Regions from separate parts of the Clostridium felsineum DSM 794 genome, predicted to be linked through region 4. Evidence: riboswitches for the same ligand, from Rfam matches in the RefSeq annotation. Region 4 holds a riboswitch; each other region holds the start of a gene.
The links. Region 4 has a riboswitch for S-adenosylmethionine ahead of CLFE_RS20745 (trans-sulfuration enzyme family protein). Riboswitches for the same ligand answer to the same signal wherever they lie in the genome.

Region 1 (4,826 bases), 420 kb from region 4:
ATCGATAACTTTAAAGTTATTACAGGAAAGTACTACAGATACAATGTTTTTTCCTATATCATGTACATCACCTTTAACGGTTGCAAATATTACCTTACCGGCACTTTTGCTTTCGCTTTGAGACTTTTCTTCATTTATATAAGGAAGAAGACATTCAACAGCCTTTTTCATAACTCTAGCGCTTTTTACAACCTGAGGAAGGAACATTTTTCCCTCTCCAAAGAGTTTTCCTACTTTTTTCATTCCATCCATTAAAGGACCCTCTATAACCTCAAGTGCTTTAGAATAATTCTTCCTTGTTAATTCCACGTCTTCTTCTATAAATTCAACATTTCCCTTAACTATAGCGTAACTCAATCTTTCGTTTGGAGCTTTATTTCTCCATTGGTCTACATCGCTTTTAACTAAAGTTGTTTGATTTTTATAATTTTCTGCAACCTCCAAAAGTGCATCTGAAGCGTCTTTAGATTTATTAAGTACAACAGCCTCTACTTTTTCTAGAAGTTCTTTATCCATATCGTCATATAGATCAATCATTGCAGGGTTAACAATCCCCATGTCCATTCCCGCGTCTATTGCATGATAAAGAAAAACAGAATGCATAGCTTTTCTTATAATGTCGTTACCCCTAAAGGAGAAGGAAAGATTACTAACGCCTCCACTAACTTTAGCATAGGGAAGATTTGCTTTTATCCATTTAACTGCTTTTATATAGTTAACTGCATAATTGTCGTGTTCTTCAATTCCTGTTGCTATAGCTAATATATTTGGATCAAATATTATATTTTCAGCTGGAAATTTAACTTTTTCTGTGAGAATTTCATAAACTCTTTTACAGATTTCAATTTTTCTTTCATAGGTATCCGCCTGACCTTTTTCATCAAATGCCATTACAACTACGCCAGCTCCAAAGTTTTTTATGAATTTTGCTTCTTCAATGAATTTTTCTTCTCCAACCTTAAGACTTATGGAGTTTACTATAGCTTTTCCTTGTATGGATTCTAAACCAACCTTAAGTACTTCAAAATTGGAGGAATCTATCATCACTGGAACCTTTGAAATTTCTGGTTCACTGGCAATAAGTCTTAAAAAAGTTTCCATTTCAGAAGGGGCATCTAAAAGTGCATCATCAAAGTTGATATCTATAATTTGGGCACCATTTTCAACTTGATGTCTTGCAATAGTTAGAGCTTCTTCATAATTTTTTTCACGTATGAGTCTTGCAAATTTTCTTGAGCCTGCTACATTCGTTCTTTCTCCAATGTTAATAAAGTTACTATTATCATTTATTTTTACATTTTCAAGTCCGCTGTAAATTGTTTCTGGTTTTAAATTGGGTAATTTTCTTGGAGGGATGCCGCGCACGGCTTCACTTATTGCTTTTATATGTTCTGGTGTAGTACCACAGCAACCTCCAACTATGTTTAGGTGAGAAGAAAGTGCAAGACTTTTTACAAGAGAAGCAGTTTCCTCTGGTAGTTCTTCATACTCACCAAGAGAATTTGGAAGACCTGCATTTGGATGAAAGGATATGTATCTATTTTGAGTTTCTGAAAGTATTTTTATAAAAGGTACAAGTTCTTTGGCGCCAAAGGAACAATTAAGACCTATGGCAATTACATTTTCATCCTTTAAACTTTCAGCAAAGGCATCCAGAGTTTGCCCGGAGAGTATTCTTCCACTTTTGTCCGCAATAGTTCCCGAAATTATAATAGGAAGATTTATTTTTTTCTCTTCAAATACCTTTTTAGCTGCAACTATTGCGGCTCTAGCATTTAAGCTGTCAAATACAGTTTCAACTAATAGAAGGTCAACACCTCCATCGACTAAGCCTTCTATTTGATTTTTATAAGCATTTAATAAATCATCGAAGCTCACATTTCTAAAGCCTGGATTTTCAACATCTGGTGATAGAGAAGCAGTTCTATTAGTTGGTCCTATTGAGCCAGCTACAAATCTAGGCTTTTCAGGATTTAAATTTGTATAGTGCTGACAAGCTTTTTTCGCAAGAGAAGCACCTTTAAAGTTTAGTTCATATACCTTCTCCTGCATATTATAATCCTTTTGAGATATTTCATTTGAGTTAAAGGTGTTTGTTTCTATTATATCTGCACCTGCCTCAAGATATCTTTTATGGATGTTTTCTATTATGTCTGGATTTGTTAAATTTAAAATATCATTGTTACCTTTTTGGTTTGAATGACAAGAGCAGGATACCTTTCCACTAAAGTCATTTTCGTTTAAATTTAAAGCTTGAATGCAGGTTCCCATAGCTCCATCCAAAACTAAAATTTTTCTATCTAGTAATTTTTGTATTGAAAAATTCATGAGTTTGCCCCCTTAGAATTAGGATAAAATAAAAAGCCCTTGGAAATAACCTCGGGCTTACATTCGTGATTATTCTCATCTATCAGCATTTGCTGCAGGATTTGGCACCGCGTATAAAATATACTGGTTGCCGGGTTTCAAAGGGCCAGTCCCTCCACCACTCTTGATAAGATTCTATTATTAAATTTGATTTTATTATATTAGTTAAATTAAAAAATGTCAATACAGTAATTTTACAATAATAAATACATATATTTATTATAGATATTTCATTCCCAATATATATGTTGTAATAAAGTTCTTATTTTATGGCTTCTAAAATATCACTGCTTAATAGCTTAGACTCTAAGATGTTTAAAAGTCAGAATGTATTAGAACTTTCACAACTTATATATCAATTTTATATAGAATTTAATTACTTTCAAAAGGGATGTTATAAAATGATTGGAGGTGCATTCATGGATTTTAAAGAAATTATAGAGAATGATAGAATTAGCACAAGAAAAACGAAATTTGAAGGTACATTTATAGAATATCTTGATATAGTTAAGAAGAATCCAGAAGTTGTTAAACTAGCTCACAAAAGAATATATGATCTCATAAAAAATAAAGGCTCTGAAATTTTAAGACCAGAGGAAAACCATAGGATAAGGAAAATTTATGGAAATGAAGTAATAAAAAGATACAACTTTTTTAAGAATGACTTTTTTGGTATAGATAAGGTCATAATGAAGCTTATGAATTATTTGAACGCAGCATCAATGAAAGGTGAGGAAGCAAGACAGGTACTTTATCTTGTAGGACCTGTAGGAGCAGGAAAATCTTCTTTAGTTGAATCAATAAAAAGAGCACTTGAGGAAGCAAAACCAGTTTATTCATTAAAAGGTTGCCCTATGAGAGAAGAACCACTGCATCTTATTCCTAAACATTTAAGAGAAGAGTTTCAAGATTTGCTTGGAGTTGAAATTGAAGGAGATTTATGCCCTGTTTGTAGATATAGACTTATGCATGAATACAATGGTGAGTATGAGAAATTCCCTATAGTTAGTAATGGCTTTTCTATAAGGTCAAGAAAGGGAATTGGAGTAGTACCACCTGTTGATCCTAATAATCAGGATACATCAATTTTAACTGGTAGTATAGATATATCTAAAATGGATTTATACCCAGAGGATGATCCAAGGATTTTCTCATTAAATGGAGCTTTTAATGTTGGTAACAGAGGACTCGTAGAGTTTATAGAAGTATTTAAAAACGATGTAGAATATTTGCATACAATAATAACAGCAACTCAAGAGAAATCAATACCATCACCAGGTAAAGGAGCAATGATATATTTTGATGGACTTATAATAGCACATTCTAACGAGGCAGAATGGACTAAGTTTAAATCAGACCATACAAATGAAGCTATACTAGATAGAATTGTAAAGATTGAAGTACCTTATTGCTTGGAATTAAATGAAGAGAAAAAAATATATGAAAAAATTCTTAAGAAGAGTAATTTTACAGCGCATATAGCACCACATACTTTAAGTGTTGCAGCTATGTTTGCAGTACTTTCAAGACTTAAACCATCTTCAAAGGTTGATTTAGCAACAAAACTTAAGATATACAATGGAGAAGATATTGTAGAAAATGGAACTACTAAGAAGGTTGATATAAGTGAACTTAGGGAAGAAGCAGGAATGGCAGAAGGCATGAATGGAATATCTACAAGATTCATAGTGAAAACTATAGATAACGCTCTTTCAAGCTCACAATATGACTGCATAAATCCTTTGAGCATAATGGAAAACATTATAAGATCAGTTAAGGATCTTGACATAGCTGATGATGAAAAGAAAAAGTATTTAGGCTTTGTACAAAACGTAATAAGAAAAGAATATAATAAAGTTTTGGAAAAAGAGATAACGAAAGCATTTATTCATAGCTATAGAGAGCAAGCAGAAACTTTATTTAATAATTATTTAGATAATGCAGAGGCCTTTGTAAATAAAACGAGAATTAAGGATAACTCAACAGGTGAAGAGCTTAATCCAGATGAGAAGTTTATGAGATCCATAGAAGAGCAAATAGGTATATCTGAAAGCTCATCTAAAGGTTTTAGAACTGATGTTACATCGTATATGTTTTATGTAGTAAGAAATGGCGGGAAAATAGCTTATGATGCATATGAGCCCTTAAAAGAAGCCATCGAAAAGAAGCTTACCTCTTCAGTTAAGGATTTGTCAAGAATAATAACAAAATCAAGAGTAAGGGATAAAGAGCAGGACGAAAAGTATAATGCTATGGTTGAGGAAATGAAGAAGAATGGCTATTGCGATCATTGCTGCGATGTTATATTAAAATACGCTGCTAACAATTTGTGGAAGGATTGATAGTATGGCTATTTTTAGAGATTACAGTATCAATCCTACAGAACACGATAGAACTATAGGAGACAGAAGAAGGCATAAGGAGTTAGTTGAAAAAGCAATTAAAGATAATCTTGCGGA
Region 2 (4,826 bases), 2.0 Mb from region 4:
CAACTGTATATGATTTATTTTCACTAATTTGATGCAAAGGAACTGCTCCATTAAACCAAGCACCGGAGTTTGGAGACCAGCCCCAGCCTACTTCCTGATAGGAAACTACATTGTTATTTGTAGAATTCATATTCCAAGACCAACCAAAAGCATCTTTATTGTTTACTTTCTCAGTAAATATGCTTCCAGAACCAGTTCCATTTTTTCCGATACCCCAAAGATTGTTTACTATTGCCATTCCAGGCAAGTAAGGAGTTGTTATGGTATCCCAATTTGAAGATTTTACTGTTGAAACTGAACCATTGGCCTGCTGACCATTGATATTTATGCCTACAGCTGGGTTATTCCATATTTCTGTAGGTGGTGTTACTGGTGTACTTCCAGTTGGGGTGAATTTTATCCATTCAATGTTATATCCACCCTTTGGTACGCCTATTCCTATGTCTTGAGACCCTGCATTTAATGTAACAGTTTGAGAAATAGTTTGCCAATTTTGCCATCCGCCCGTTGAAGGAACATTAACAGTACCATAAACTGGATTTCCGCCGTATTTCTCTAAACTTATTACTCCTCCACCATTTAGTGACGCAACTCGATATTCTACTGTATATTGTCCTGTTACTGGCAAATTTACAGAATAAAATGCCAGCCAATCTCCTGCATCAATATATGAAACATTTTTGCCACCTTCTGAGCAAGTTTCTGTTTGAACACCACTCATATTTGAATAATTTTCAGTTCTTAATGTTACTGGTGATGGTGTATCGCCAACAGGGGTGAATTTTATCCATTCAATGTTGTATCCCCCTTTTGGTACACCTATTCCTATGTCTTGAGCTCCTGCATTTAATGTAACAGTTTGAGAAATAGTTTGCCAATTTTGCCATCCGCCCGTTGAAGGAACATTAACAGTACCATAAACTGGATTTCCACCAGATTTCTCTAAACTTATTACTCCTCCACCATTTAACGATGCAACTCGATATTCCACTGTATATTGTCCTGTTACTGGCAAATTCACGGAATAAAATGACATCCAATCTCCTGCATCAATATATGAAACATCTTTACCACCTTCTGAGCAAGTTTCTGTTTGAACACCACTCATATTCGAATAGTTTTCAGCTCTTAATACCACAGGATCTGAAGTCATGGCGTTTACAGTTTTATTATTTGGTAAAAAATCACAATATGCTAATGAAATTATCATTGAAAAAATTAATACTAAACTTAATAGCTTTTTTTTCATAACATATAATCCTCCTTATTTTTTTAATTCCACAAAATAATATTAGACCTGAAATTACCACCACCTTACTTTAAAAACAATCTAAACAGGATTGATTAGGGATATATGCAAATTAGGACCACTCGATAACAATATAATATCCATTTTATGCGTTATAAATAGTCTATCTAAAGAATATACATGCTATTTAATCAAGTGTATCCTAATGGCATAACATAAAAGCGTTTCACAATGAAGGATAAGTGGAATAAAAAATGTTTTATCTTTAAGCATCTAATGTCCAATCTAAACGATAATAATTTTGCTATATTGTTTAGGCGTGAGTCCTGTATATTTTTTAATACACTTATAAAATCACTTTGTGAATTAAACTCAAGATAATTTGTTGGAATAGTTAATTTTGATGAATTTCATTTTAATACAATTATTCTTCTTAATTCGCTATAATAAGTTAATATAATAATACCATATTTTTAACATATTTACAATAATTATCATATATATACTTAATAAATACTAATTTGGGTGAATTTTATTTATATAAACATAATTTACAAACAAAATATTCATGTATATTGCTACACAAGATTCATTGCTAATATGCTGATATATAATAAATCTGTTCGACAGTAAGTTTGTCTAAATTCTATATGCAGATTGAGTATTATTTTTATCACTTATAATTACTATGTCACCATTAGTGAATATCTTATACTATCAAAGTTTGCTTGGCACATGCTATTTATGTCGATATATACTTTTGCAATTATGTATTTATACTAAATTAAAATATTTATAATACGATAAAAATAAGCACTACCTCTCAGTAATGCTTATATCTTTAAATTCATTATTATTTTTTCTTAAAACACATGAGAATTCCTTACCCCTATTGCTTATGTCTTAAAAACAACATTTCTCATTTTTTATCAAAAATCTCTACAAACAATTGTACTAGATGAATTTTATAGCTTTTCTAAAGTTCAAACGGAGTTTCTTGATATACATAGTAATTAAGCCAGTTAGAAAATAAAAGATTAGCATGACCTCTCCAGGTAACCATAGGTCCCTTCTCTGGATCATCATCTTTAAAATAATTCTTAGGGAGCTTTATATCCATACCTTGATTTTTATCACGAAGATATTCCTGATTCAAGGTGTCACTATCATATTCAGCATGTCCCATTACAAAGATATTTTTGCCGTTTTTAGATGCAACTATATATGCTCCAGCCTCATCAGATTCAGCTAAAATTCTTATATTAGGATTATTCTCTATATCCTCTTTTTTTACATAAGTATGTCTTGAATGTGGAGCATAAAATTTCTCATCAAATCCTCTTGTTAATTTTATATTTTTTTCATTAAGGTGATGCTCAAATACTCCAAATATTTTTTCATTAAGTCTATGTTTAGGTATTTTATAATGATGATACAGACCTGCCTGTGCACCCCAACATATATGTATGGTTGAGGTTACATTAGTAACTGACCAATCAAAAATCTTGCATAGTTCATCCCAGTAATCTACTTCTTCAAAAGTAAGTGTTTCAACAGGAGCACCAGTTACTATCATACCATCAAACTTGTAATTTTTAATATCTTCAAAAGTTTCATAAAATTTAATCAGATGTTCCTCTGAAGTGTTTTGAGATTTATGTGTTTGCGTATGAATGAAAGTTGGATTAACCTGAATGGGCGAGTTTCCAATAAGTCTTAATATTTGTGTCTCTGTAATTATTTTAGTGGGCATCAAATTCACTATAAGAATGTTAAGTGGTCTTATATCTTGATGGTATGCCCTATTCTCATGCATAAAAAATATATTTTCTTCATTTAAGGTTTTTGCTGCTGGAAGATTATCAGGTATTTTTATAGGCATTTAGTTCACCGTCCTAGTCTTAATAAATTTTAATATAAAAAATCCGCCTTTCATAAGAAAAACGGATTATTAATCACAAATTAATTTATTATTAATAAACTGTTTTCTTATCTTTCAAAACTAAATAAGTTTTGCAGGAATTAACACCGTACATTTGCCGGTTGTCAGGTTTCATTGGGCCAGTCCCTCCGCCTTCTTGATAAGAAATAATACGTATATAATTTTCATTAAATAACAGTTATACTATAGTACAATTTTTATATATTGTCAACATTCAAAAGACATTATTTACCTACATTATGAAATTTTATAGCATCATTTTTTACATCAATTACTGTTTCTCCGCCCTTTGTTAGATTTCCAAAAAGAACTTCATCTACAAAGTAAGGCTTGATTTTTTCTTGTATGATTCTTAAAATTTCTCTCGCACCATAATTAGAAGTTAAGCCTTTAGCTGCAATCCATTTAGCACACTCATCTGTGACTTTAATTTTTATATGCTTTTTACTTAGCTTCTTTTGGAATTCGTCTATGGATTTTTTAACCACACGAACTGCCATATCTTCATCCATTTTATTAAAAATTATTATATCATCAAGTCTATTTCTAAACTCAGGAGAAAATATCTTAGAAACTTCTTTATCTATATTATCTTCTCCTACAACTCTATTTCCAAAACCAACTTTATTTTTACCTATTTCTGAAGCACCCGCATTAGAGGTCATTATTAATATAATATTTCTAAAATCAGCTTTTTTTCCACTGTTATCAGTAAGAGTTGCGTAATCCATAACTTGAAGAAGTACATTTAAGATATCAGAATGAGCTTTTTCAATTTCGTCTAAGAGAAGAACACAGTACGGATTCTTTCTCACTGCATCTGTTAAAAGGCCCCCTTCTTCATAGCCTACATAACCTGGAGGTGAACCTATTAGCCTAGCAACAGTATGCTTTTCTTGGTATTCACTCATATCAAATCGTATAAGCTTTATATTTAGAGCTTTTGCTAACTGCTTTGATATTTCTGTTTTACCAACACCAGTTGGACCTACGAAAAGAAAACTTGCTACAGGTTTATCTTCATCATTAAAACCAGCGCTTGATCTCTTAATAGACTGAACTATTGATTCTAAAGCTTTATCTTGACCAAAAATTTTACCTTTAAGATTTTTCTTTAAGTTCTTAAGCTTCTCTATTTGATTTTTAGATAAATCTTTTACTGGTATACCTGATATAGAAGATATTATATTCTCTACATCACGTACATTTATATATACCTTCTCATCGCCCTTTCTATTCATTTCAGCTGCTGCTCCACATTCATCAATTACATCAATTGCCTTGTCTGGCAAAAATCTATCATTTATGCATTTAGAAGAAAGAGTAGCTGCTGCTTTAAGGGATGCATTAGTATAGTGTACATTGTGAAACTCTTCATATTTAGTTTTTATACCCATAAGAATATCAAAGGTTTCGTTAATGCTTGGTTCACCTACATCTATTTTTTGAAATCTTCTGGATAAAGCTCTATCTTTATCAAATATTTTTTTGTATTCATCATAAGTAGTTGAACCTATAAATTTTATTTTACCATCAGTAAAGTATGGCTTTAATATATTAGCTGCATCTACAGTTCCACCTGATACAGCGCCAGCGCCTATAATTGTGTGTATTTCATCAATATAGACTATCGGT
Region 3 (4,826 bases), 340 kb from region 4:
ATCCATTATTGTAGAGTATTATAATTGAATTTGCAGGTACTGTTCCTGTTAATATTCTACCAGAGGCAACAAGAGAAGCCGCTTTAGAGCCATGGTTGTTGTATTGTCCATCATTTAAATTAGTTGGGGAATTTAAATTAAAACTATCGCCATCATTTACAATAACGGTGCCGTTATCACCTCTTTCTATAAGCATTGCTTTGTTGTTATTTTCCAAAGTCAAGTTTTCATTTTGCCCAGCCATTGCATTATGAAAATCATTGATAGCTACAACGTCAGAATCGTTCCAAAGATTATCACCTTCACTTCCTATACTTTCTGTTGGTCTATCAAAAAATAAAGGGACAGAGCCAGATCGTGAAGCTGCTATTGCCCAACCAGCTTTTCGCTGCCAGTCTGTTAGGTCTTTACTTGTACCATTTTCGTATTCATCATGGGTTTCAACAAAATCTACACATTTATTATTATCAAGTCCACCCATACCTTTCGCATCAGTAAAATCTCCCAATTTAACTGCTTTTCGAAGAGATGCATCATAGCTGCTTGCTTCAACATTCATAAGGCTTTCATAGGCTGAAATATTATCTACTTTTCCATCTTGAAGGACTTCACCATAAATATATAGATCTGATTTATTGTGGAGGCTTCCTAAAACATTTTCCCAATAGTTGCTCGCCCATGGGGTATTGGCGTCTAATCCTAAGTCTGTTTCTATGTGTTTAGCAGAATCAAAACGGAAACCGCTTGCACCAGCATCTATACATTGGTTTAGAAAGTTAATTGCTTTCCCCTGAACTGCGGGATTTTGAGTATTTAAATCAGGCATTCCCACACCTTTTTGGGTTATGTCTTCTCTATTATTCCAATCATTGCACTGTCCATTATGATGATAAAAACTTGGATCTTTGAAACTTGAATCTACTTCAGGAGCAAGTTCATCTTTATTTCCGTTATTAGCCATATGATTCATTACAGCATCCACAATTATGGATATGCCATAGTTTTTTGCTTCACTGCAGAGATCTTTAAAATCCTTATAACTTCCAAGTTGAGAGTTTCCTATGGATTGATTTGTTGGTTGATATAAAAGCCACCAATCGGAACTATTTATACTACTATTTTTTGTTCCCTGAACTGGAGATACTTGAACAGAAGTATAACCTGCAGCTGAAATATTAGGAAGTTCCTTTTTTATGTTGTTAAACGACCAATCGAAAGCATGAAGTATAACACCATTTTTAATATTTTTTGAAGTTGTTCCATGGGTCATTATTTTTGCGTTCACCTTAATTGAATTAAATGCACAATTATACCCAATTAATGTAAACATCACAGAAAGTGATAGAATTTTTATTTTTAAACGTTTACACAAAATATACTCATCTCCATATTAAAATTATAATTTTATTTGTGTCAGCTAGCTTGTTTATGAGCACACCCCCTTAAAGTTGTTATTTTACAAAGTATAAATTATTGTTTTATGTCTATTATTATGATACAAAATATAACCATTTCAGTCAATACATTACATACATTATAAGAATTATATTATAATTAATTATTAGTAAGGGAAGTGCTTTTTAACATGAATTATAGATATGTTGAGAGTGAATTGATTTTAGCTCAAGAACTACAAAAAGCGGGAGAGTATGAGCATTTAAGGCAAATGTATAAAAAGTTTTATGTAAGCATCCCATGAGATTTAAGGCACTTTTTGAGGTAGCAGATAATTTATATTATGAGAAAAAGTATTTGACAATAAAAAGACATACTGATATAATGATATTCAATAAAACAAATAGGAATACTTGGAATACAAAGTTGACTAGAAAAACTAGAGGCTGTGTTTACGCTATTATTGAGAAATAGTGTAAACGCGGCCTTTTTATTTAATTTAATATTTATAGTGCTTATCGAGAGAAGCTGAGGGACTGGCCCAATGAAGCTTCAGCAACCAGTATGTTTCGTTTGCATATAAGGTGCTAATTCCAGCAGGTGTACCTGAAAGATAAGGCTAGTGCAAGCAAAAGCTTCATTTAGTCTTATCTAAATGTAGCTTTTTTTATAAAGGAGGTGGATTTATATGAGCTATAAAATAGCAGTGGGTAGTGGAGATGGGGTTTATGTAGATCAACATTTTGCAACAGCACTACAATTTTTCATATTTGAAGTTAAGGATAAAGATTATAATTTTATTGAAACTAGAAAAAATATAACAAATTGCCCATGCAGTGATTTTCATAAGAATAAATTTAAACCATTAATAGAGAAAATAAGTGATTGTAGAGCATTGTTAATAGGAAAGATTGGACCTGGAGCTGAAAATATAGTTAGATCACATGGAATAGATGTATATGATATACATGAAGCTATAGATGTAGCATTAGAAAAACTTATTCAATATTATGAAAGACAAGCTTAAATGCAGAGGAGGAAGAATCAATGAGACAAGTAGCTATTTATGGAAAAGGTGGAATAGGAAAATCAACTACAACACAAAATCTTACAGCAGGGTTAGCAGAACTAAAAAAAAATATAATGGTGGTAGGATGTGATCCAAAAGCAGATTCAACTAGATTATTATTAGGAGGTTTAAATCAAAAGTCAGTACTAGATACGCTTCGTGAGGAGGGTGAAGACGTAGATTTAAATAATATTTTGAGAGTTGGTTATGGAAATATAAAATGTGTTGAATCAGGTGGACCAGAACCAGGAGTTGGTTGTGCAGGAAGAGGAATTATAACATCAATAAATATGTTAGAGCAGTTAGGCGCATATACAGATGATTTAGATTATGTATTTTATGATGTACTTGGCGATGTTGTATGTGGTGGTTTCGCAATGCCAATACGTGAAGGAAAAGCACAAGAAATTTACATAGTTGCTTCTGGAGAAATGATGGCCCTATATGCTGCCAATAATATTGCTAAAGGTATAAGAAAATATGCAAATACTGGTGGAGTAAGACTTGGGGGGATTATTTGTAACAGTAGAAAAGTATCCAATGAGTATGAGCTTTTAGATGCTTTTGCAAAAGAACTAGGAAGTCAACTAATTCATTTTGTCCCTAGAAGTCCAATGGTTACTAAGGCAGAAATCAATAAACAAACGGTGATTGAATTTGATCCAAAGGCGGAGCAGGCAGATGAGTACAGAATATTGGCTAAAAATATAGATAATAACGACATGTTTGTTGTTCCAAAGCCCATGACACAGGAAAGATTAGAAGAAATATTAACAGAATATGGATTAACAGATTTGTAGGAGGTGGATTTAATGCCGATTAATTTGAAATTAGGAGCAGTTCCAACAAGGGAGAATAGACTTGGGTCAATAACAGGTTATAATGGTGATTTGCGTGATGTTGTAAATAAATCTAAGTGTGGAACTTTAAAAAATAGAGAGAGATGTTTTAGTCAGTCTAGTTCGTGTAATGCAGGATGTGCATTAGCACAGTTAGCAGGAATTAGAGATGTAGCAGTAATAAATCATGCACCTTCAGGGTGTACAGCTATGGCATCTGGAGTAGATGTAGTAAATTCTCAACTAGCAACAAAAAGAGGAATTCAAAATTCTACAGTATTTGTAGGAACAGATATGAATGAAAAGGATACTGTATTTGGTTCAGCAAAAAGTTTAAAGAAGATTGTAGTAGAGACATATAAGAGATACAAGCCTAAGGCAATTTTTATAGGAACCTCTTGTTTATCTGGGATAATAGGTGAAGATGTGGATAGTGTTGTTGAAGAACTTAAAGAAGAAATACCGGTACCAATAGCAGCAGTCCACTGTGAGGGTTTTAGATCAAGAATTTGGGCAACGGGTTTTGACGCTAGTGATCATGCTGTGCTTAATAGTATTGTAAAGCCGCCAGTTGAAAAAAGAAATACTATAAACTTTAAGAATTTTTTTGAAAGTGAAAGAGAAAATATAATAAAAATGTTTAAGGAGTTTGATGTAGAACCAGTATTTTTATATCAAAATTCTACAATTGAGGAATTATCACATTTATCAGAAGCGTTAGCAACGGTAAGTATTTGTGGAGTGCTTGGAAGTTATCTTGGAAATGGACTGAAGGAAAAGTATGGAGTTCCATTTGTAAATACAATAAATCCTTTAGGTATTGCAGGCTTTGAAACTTGGCTTAGAGAGATTGGAAGAGTAATTAATAAACAAAAAGAAGTGGAAGCTTATATAGAAAGAGAAAGAGCAAAGTACATACCTAAAATTGAAGAAGTTAAAAAAGAGCTTAAAGGACTTAGGGCAATTTTAGGTATGGGACCTGGATATACTTATGAAGTAGCCCGTGTATTGCAAGAACTAGATATGGAAGTTGTGTGGGCGGCATCATGGCATCATGACAAGAAGCATGATAGTGGTAAAATTCCAGCACCACTTGAGTATTTGGGGGAAAATTCCCCATACAATTTTAAAGTTAGTGTGGCAGATCAGCAAAACTATGAAATATTAAACATTATTAATGAATATAAACCAGATATATATTTTTCAAGACATCCAGGGACTACTGTTTGGGCAATAAAGCAGGGAGTGTCAGCACTTTGTGTAAATGATGAATATATGATATTTGGCTATAAAGGAACTTTGGATTTTGCATATACAGTTCTGGATACTATAAAAAATAGAAGTTTTGAAAAGAATTTAGCGGCAAGGGTTACACTTCCATACACAGATTGGTGGTATAAGCAGGATAATTCAAAATTCTTGAAGGGGGAGGCTAAATAAATGGCAAAAATTTTAGATCAGCCTAGATATAAATGTGCATTAACAGCTATGCAAACAGTTCATGCAATACAAGGAGCAATTCC
Region 4 (4,826 bases):
GCTAATTCAAAAATTATAACTGCCATAAAAGACGGTGTTATAATCACGATGCCACTTACTCTAGTTGGATCAATATTTTTGTTGATAGCTAATTTCCCAATTAAGTCATGGGGAGGCTGGATGACAGGAATATTTGGGCCAAACTGGGCAGTGCCATTAAGTCAAGTTTCAGGTTCAACCTTCGATATTATGGCAATTGCAGCAGTAATAGGAATAGCTGCTCAATATGCTAAAAATGAAGGCCAAGATCCTGTAACATCAGGACTTTTGGGTGCGGTAGCATTTCTAATAGTTATGCCAAGTTATTCACCAATTAACATAGGTGATAAAGTTGGCGGAGTTGTAATGAAACATGCAGATAAAGTTTCAGCAGTTATACCTAAGGGCTGGACTGGCGGTAAAGGAATGATTGCTGCCATAATTATTGGAGTACTTACAGGATTTATTTATTCATGGTTCTTAAAACGTGACATAAGAATTAAGCTTCCAGAAAGTGTACCATCAGGTGTTGCAAATGCTTTCTCAGCACTAATTCCAGGTGCTGTTATTATAACAGGTGCAATGTGTATATTCATATTCTTTAATGTTGTTACAGGTCAAACTGCACTTGAATGGATTTATAAAGTATTACAAATTCCACTACAAGGAATAACGGACTCATTAGGTGGAGCAATAGCAATACCATTTGTTATATCTTTCTTCTGGTTCTTTGGTGTTCATGGTGCTACTCTTATAGGTGGTGTTATGGGATCAATATACCAAGCAAACACTTTAGCAAACCAGGATGTTTTTAAAGCTGGTCATGCATTAGTAGCTTCAGGAGCTGGAAAAAATGCTCACATAGTATGTCAGCAGTTCCAAGATAACTTTATAACATTAGGAGGTTCAGGAATAACATTAGGACTTGTTGCAGCATGTTTCTTATTTGCTAGATCACAACGTCTTAAACAGTTAGGTAGACTTGCATTAGTTCCAGGTTGTTTTAATATAAACGAGCCAGTTCTTTTCGGTCTTCCAATAGTTTTGAATCCACTTATGTTTATACCATTTTTAGTTTGCCCTCTTGTTTCAGGAATATTAACTTACTTTGCAATATATACTGGTTTGGTACCTTGCTTTACAGCTGTTCAAGCGATATGGACTACACCACCTATACTATCAGGACTTATAGTAGCAGGTTGGCGAGGAGCAGTTCTTCAGCTTGTAATAATAGCAATAGCAGCTATAGTTTACTTCCCATTCTTTAAGGCACTTGACAAAGAATACTTCCAGGAAGAAATATCTGGAGAGGCAGAAGAGTAAAAAATTAATTATTAATTGGTGGATTAGCTCAAGCTTTCTTTGGGCTAATCCTACAATTAAATTCAAGTTATACATAGTAAATATAGTATATTAGGAGGATTAGAAATGAAATTATTTAAGATAAAAATAACAGGGAGTCCAGAGGATTTTAAAATTGAATATTCTTTTTCAACAGATTACTTTAACTACAATGATTGCACTTATGAAGGAACAGAACAAGAAAGATATACTCAATTTTATGAAGATTTAAAGAAAAACGGTGGACCTCAACCATTAAATATAAAATTAAAAATGTCAAATGGAGTAGCAGATAGAGCATTCCAAAAGAAAGAGCTTTTAAAAATTGAAGATGTTAATGAATTTGTAAAAAGAATGATAGCATAAAAACTTAAAAGCGTTTTTTAAATAGGCCATACAATACTATCTAAGGTTTTTTATATAAAGACACGTTCTAATATTTTGTTAGAATGTGTCTTATTAAATTATTTTAAATTCATTTTTCCTGTAACAAATTTATATTCTAAAGTATCTTTATTTTCGCTATATTTAACAATTCGTACAGTTTCAAAGGATTTTGAATTGGTTTTTAACCTGTCTGATAAAACTTTCTTAGTACAATCCTTATCCACCTGTTTAACAGCATCATTAAAGCTTTTAAAATTATAATCGTTATTATCAGTTAATTTTACTATGATTTTTTTTAGAAATTTGCAAGAGTCAGCATCAAAGGGTTTACCCGTATCTTTTTGTGAGACGTCAATTTCAACATTGTTAAAAGCATTTGAAGTGTTGGAGGCAGTTATAATATCTCCTGTATATGAAATAGTATAAGAATGTCCCTTTTCACTTTTTAATTTGATGTTTCCAGTATCGAAAGATAACCAATGACCCTTAGAATACTTGTAATTGGTTGTATAAGTAATTCCTTCTTTATCGCACAAATCTTTTAATATATTTATAATATCCTGACCATTAGATACAAATTCTGTTTGGGATATACTATATTTTGATTTTAGGTCAGCGGTAGTATCGCTAAGAACCCATTTTTGCTTGGCTTTGGTAGCGGCTTTTACGGTTGAAGTGTTGTCAGAAGTTTGTTTTTTACTTGAACATCCTGTAGTTAATAAAACTAACAAGGTTGCAGCTGCGATTAATATCTTTTTCTTTTTCTTCAATGTAACCACACATCCTTTGTAACTACTGTAAAAAAATACATATTTTCACCAACATTATTTAAAAAGATTATAAACAACATTAAATTTTATGTATAAAACATATTATAATTTGCAGAAATATAGGAGTCAAGAGGAAATACATAAAAAAAATGCCAAAGGAAGACCTTTGAGACAGCAATTTTTAAATTATAGAATTATACAATACAAAAATACTAGACATTCTTATAAATAAGGTATATAATAATCATACTAAACAAATACGAAAACTAAATAAATTGTTTCTTATCAAGAGTGACGGAGGGATAGGCCCTATGAAGTCCGGCAACATCCATGTATTTGGAAATGTGCTAATTCCTACAGGTTTATCCTGAGAGATGAGAATGTTTTTAAAACTGCTTCTTATTTTTTATGGATAAGGAGCAGTTTTATTTTTTATAAAATGGGAGGAAAAAAATTATGGAAGATATAGAGTGTACAAAATTTGAAACAAAAGCTGTTCACGGTAGAAGTGGTTTTGAGATTAGAACTGGGTCTATAAGTTATCCAATATACCAAAGCTCAACCTTTAGACATGAGGGCTTAAATAAAAGCACAGGATATGACTACTCAAGAACAGCAAATCCAACTAGAGATGAAGTTGAAAAAACTGTTGCAGACCTTGAAAACGGAAAAGCGTGTCTTGCATATTCTTCTGGAATGGCTGCAATATCAGGTATACTCACTATATTTGCAAGTGGAGATCACATAATTGTATCAGATGATTTGTACGGTGGAACCTATAGAATATTTGAAGAAATTTATAAAAATTATGGTATTGAAGTCACATATACAGATACAACGAATATTTCAAACATAGAAAAAGAAATAAAAAACAACACAAAAGCTATATATTTAGAAACGCCAACAAATCCACTTATGAAAATTACGGATATTAAAGAGGTTAGCAAACTTTCTAAAAAACACAATGCACTACTAATAGTAGACAATACATTTATGACACCATACTATCAAAAACCTCTTAACTTAGGAGCAGACATAGTTATTCATAGTGGAACTAAATATCTTTGTGGACATAATGATGCCCTAGCTGGTTTTGTTATTTTAAATGATGAGAAGTTAACTGAAAAATTGAGGTTTATACAAAATTCCATTGGAGCAGTGCTAGCACCCTTTGACAGTTGGCTAATTTTAAGAGGAATAAAAACTCTTCATATAAGACTTGATAGGCAGCAGGAAAACGCCATCAAAATAGCAGATTTTTTAAAAAAGCAGGAAAAGGTGATCAAGGTTTTGTATCCAGGTCTAGAAGAGCATGAAGGTCATGACATTTTAAAAAATGAAGCATCTGGTTTTGGAGGTATGATCTCATTTTATGTAGACAGTAAGGAAACTGTAGAAAAAATTCTTGAAAGAGTAAAAGTCATAATATTTGCTGAAAGCCTTGGAGGGGTAGAGAGTTTAATAACCTATCCATACACACAAACCCATGCAGATATACCAGACGATATAAGACAGCGCTTAGGAGTAACAGATAAACTTTTAAGACTTTCAGTAGGAATTGAAAACGCACAGGATTTAATAAAAGATTTGAAAAGAGCTATCGGCACAAAATAAGGGGGAAATTTAAATGAAATTCGGAACTAAACTTATACACAGTGGATTTGAAGGAGATAAAAGAACAGGAGCAATCACAACACCTATATATCAAACCTCTACCTTTCACCAAGAAAACATAGATGGAAATATAGTTTATGACTATTCAAGATCAGGAAATCCAACACGTGAAGCATTGGAAAAAACTATAGCACTATTAGAAGGTGGCTATAAAGGCTTTGCATTTTCATCAGGTATGGCTGCAATATCTTCTGTATTAAGCATTTTTTCAGCTCATGACCACATAATTGTACCTAAGGATGTTTATGGAGGAACATATAGAATAACAACAGAATTTTTTTCGAAATTTGAAGTAGAATGTGAATTCGTTGATACAACCAACATAGAAGAAGTAAGATACTCAATAAAAGACAACACAAAAGCTATTTATATAGAAACACCGTCTAACCCATTAATGAAGGTAACTGACATAAGAGAAATCGTAAAGCTTGCTAAAGAATTTAACCTTTTAGTAATTGCAGACAACACCTTTATGTCCCCATATCTTCAGCGACCACTAGAGCTTGGAGTAGACATAGTAGTTCACAGCGCTACAAAGTTTTTAAATGGACACAGTGATATAATAGCAGGATTAGTTGTTGCAAAAACAAAAGAACTAGCAGATAAAATATATTTCGTTCAAAATGCATTTGGAGCAGTACTAAGCCCACAGGACTCCTGGCTATTATTAAGAGG

Region 1: it holds a riboswitch for S-adenosylmethionine, as region 4 does, so the genes downstream of both, metH (methionine synthase) here and CLFE_RS20745 (trans-sulfuration enzyme family protein) in region 4, are expected to answer to the same signal.
Region 2: it holds a riboswitch for S-adenosylmethionine, as region 4 does, so the genes downstream of both, metA (homoserine O-acetyltransferase MetA) here and CLFE_RS20745 (trans-sulfuration enzyme family protein) in region 4, are expected to answer to the same signal.
Region 3: it holds a riboswitch for S-adenosylmethionine, as region 4 does, so the genes downstream of both, CLFE_RS22300 (NifB/NifX family molybdenum-iron cluster-binding protein) here and CLFE_RS20745 (trans-sulfuration enzyme family protein) in region 4, are expected to answer to the same signal.

The regions. Positions count from the first base shown of each region.
Region 1 covers NZ_CP096980.1:4,049,352-4,054,177, reverse strand. Annotated here, with positions in the region: gene metH (methionine synthase) at 1-2,328, opposite strand, end outside; SAM riboswitch class I at 2,401-2,501, opposite strand; gene CLFE_RS18880 (PrkA family serine protein kinase) at 2,787-4,709, shown strand; gene yhbH (sporulation protein YhbH) at 4,714-4,826, shown strand, end outside.
Region 2 covers NZ_CP096980.1:2,430,421-2,435,246, reverse strand. Annotated here, with positions in the region: gene CLFE_RS11480 (carbohydrate-binding protein) at 1-1,249, opposite strand, end outside; gene metA (homoserine O-acetyltransferase MetA) at 2,226-3,131, opposite strand; SAM riboswitch class I at 3,236-3,337, opposite strand; gene clpA (ATP-dependent Clp protease ATP-binding subunit ClpA) at 3,416-4,826, opposite strand, start outside.
Region 3 covers NZ_CP096980.1:4,814,962-4,819,787, reverse strand. Annotated here, with positions in the region: gene CLFE_RS22305 (carbohydrate-binding protein) at 1-1,330, opposite strand, end outside; SAM riboswitch class I at 1,908-2,015, shown strand; gene CLFE_RS22300 (NifB/NifX family molybdenum-iron cluster-binding protein) at 2,084-2,422, shown strand; gene nifH (nitrogenase iron protein) at 2,443-3,264, shown strand; gene CLFE_RS22290 (nitrogenase component 1) at 3,277-4,743, shown strand; gene CLFE_RS22285 (nitrogenase component 1) at 4,744-4,826, shown strand, end outside.
Region 4 covers NZ_CP096980.1:4,472,330-4,477,155, reverse strand. Annotated here, with positions in the region: gene CLFE_RS20760 (PTS sugar transporter subunit IIC) at 1-1,302, shown strand, start outside; gene CLFE_RS20755 (hypothetical protein) at 1,408-1,686, shown strand; gene CLFE_RS20750 (hypothetical protein) at 1,785-2,486, opposite strand; SAM riboswitch class I at 2,757-2,858, shown strand; gene CLFE_RS20745 (trans-sulfuration enzyme family protein) at 2,934-4,091, shown strand; gene CLFE_RS20740 (trans-sulfuration enzyme family protein) at 4,105-4,826, shown strand, end outside.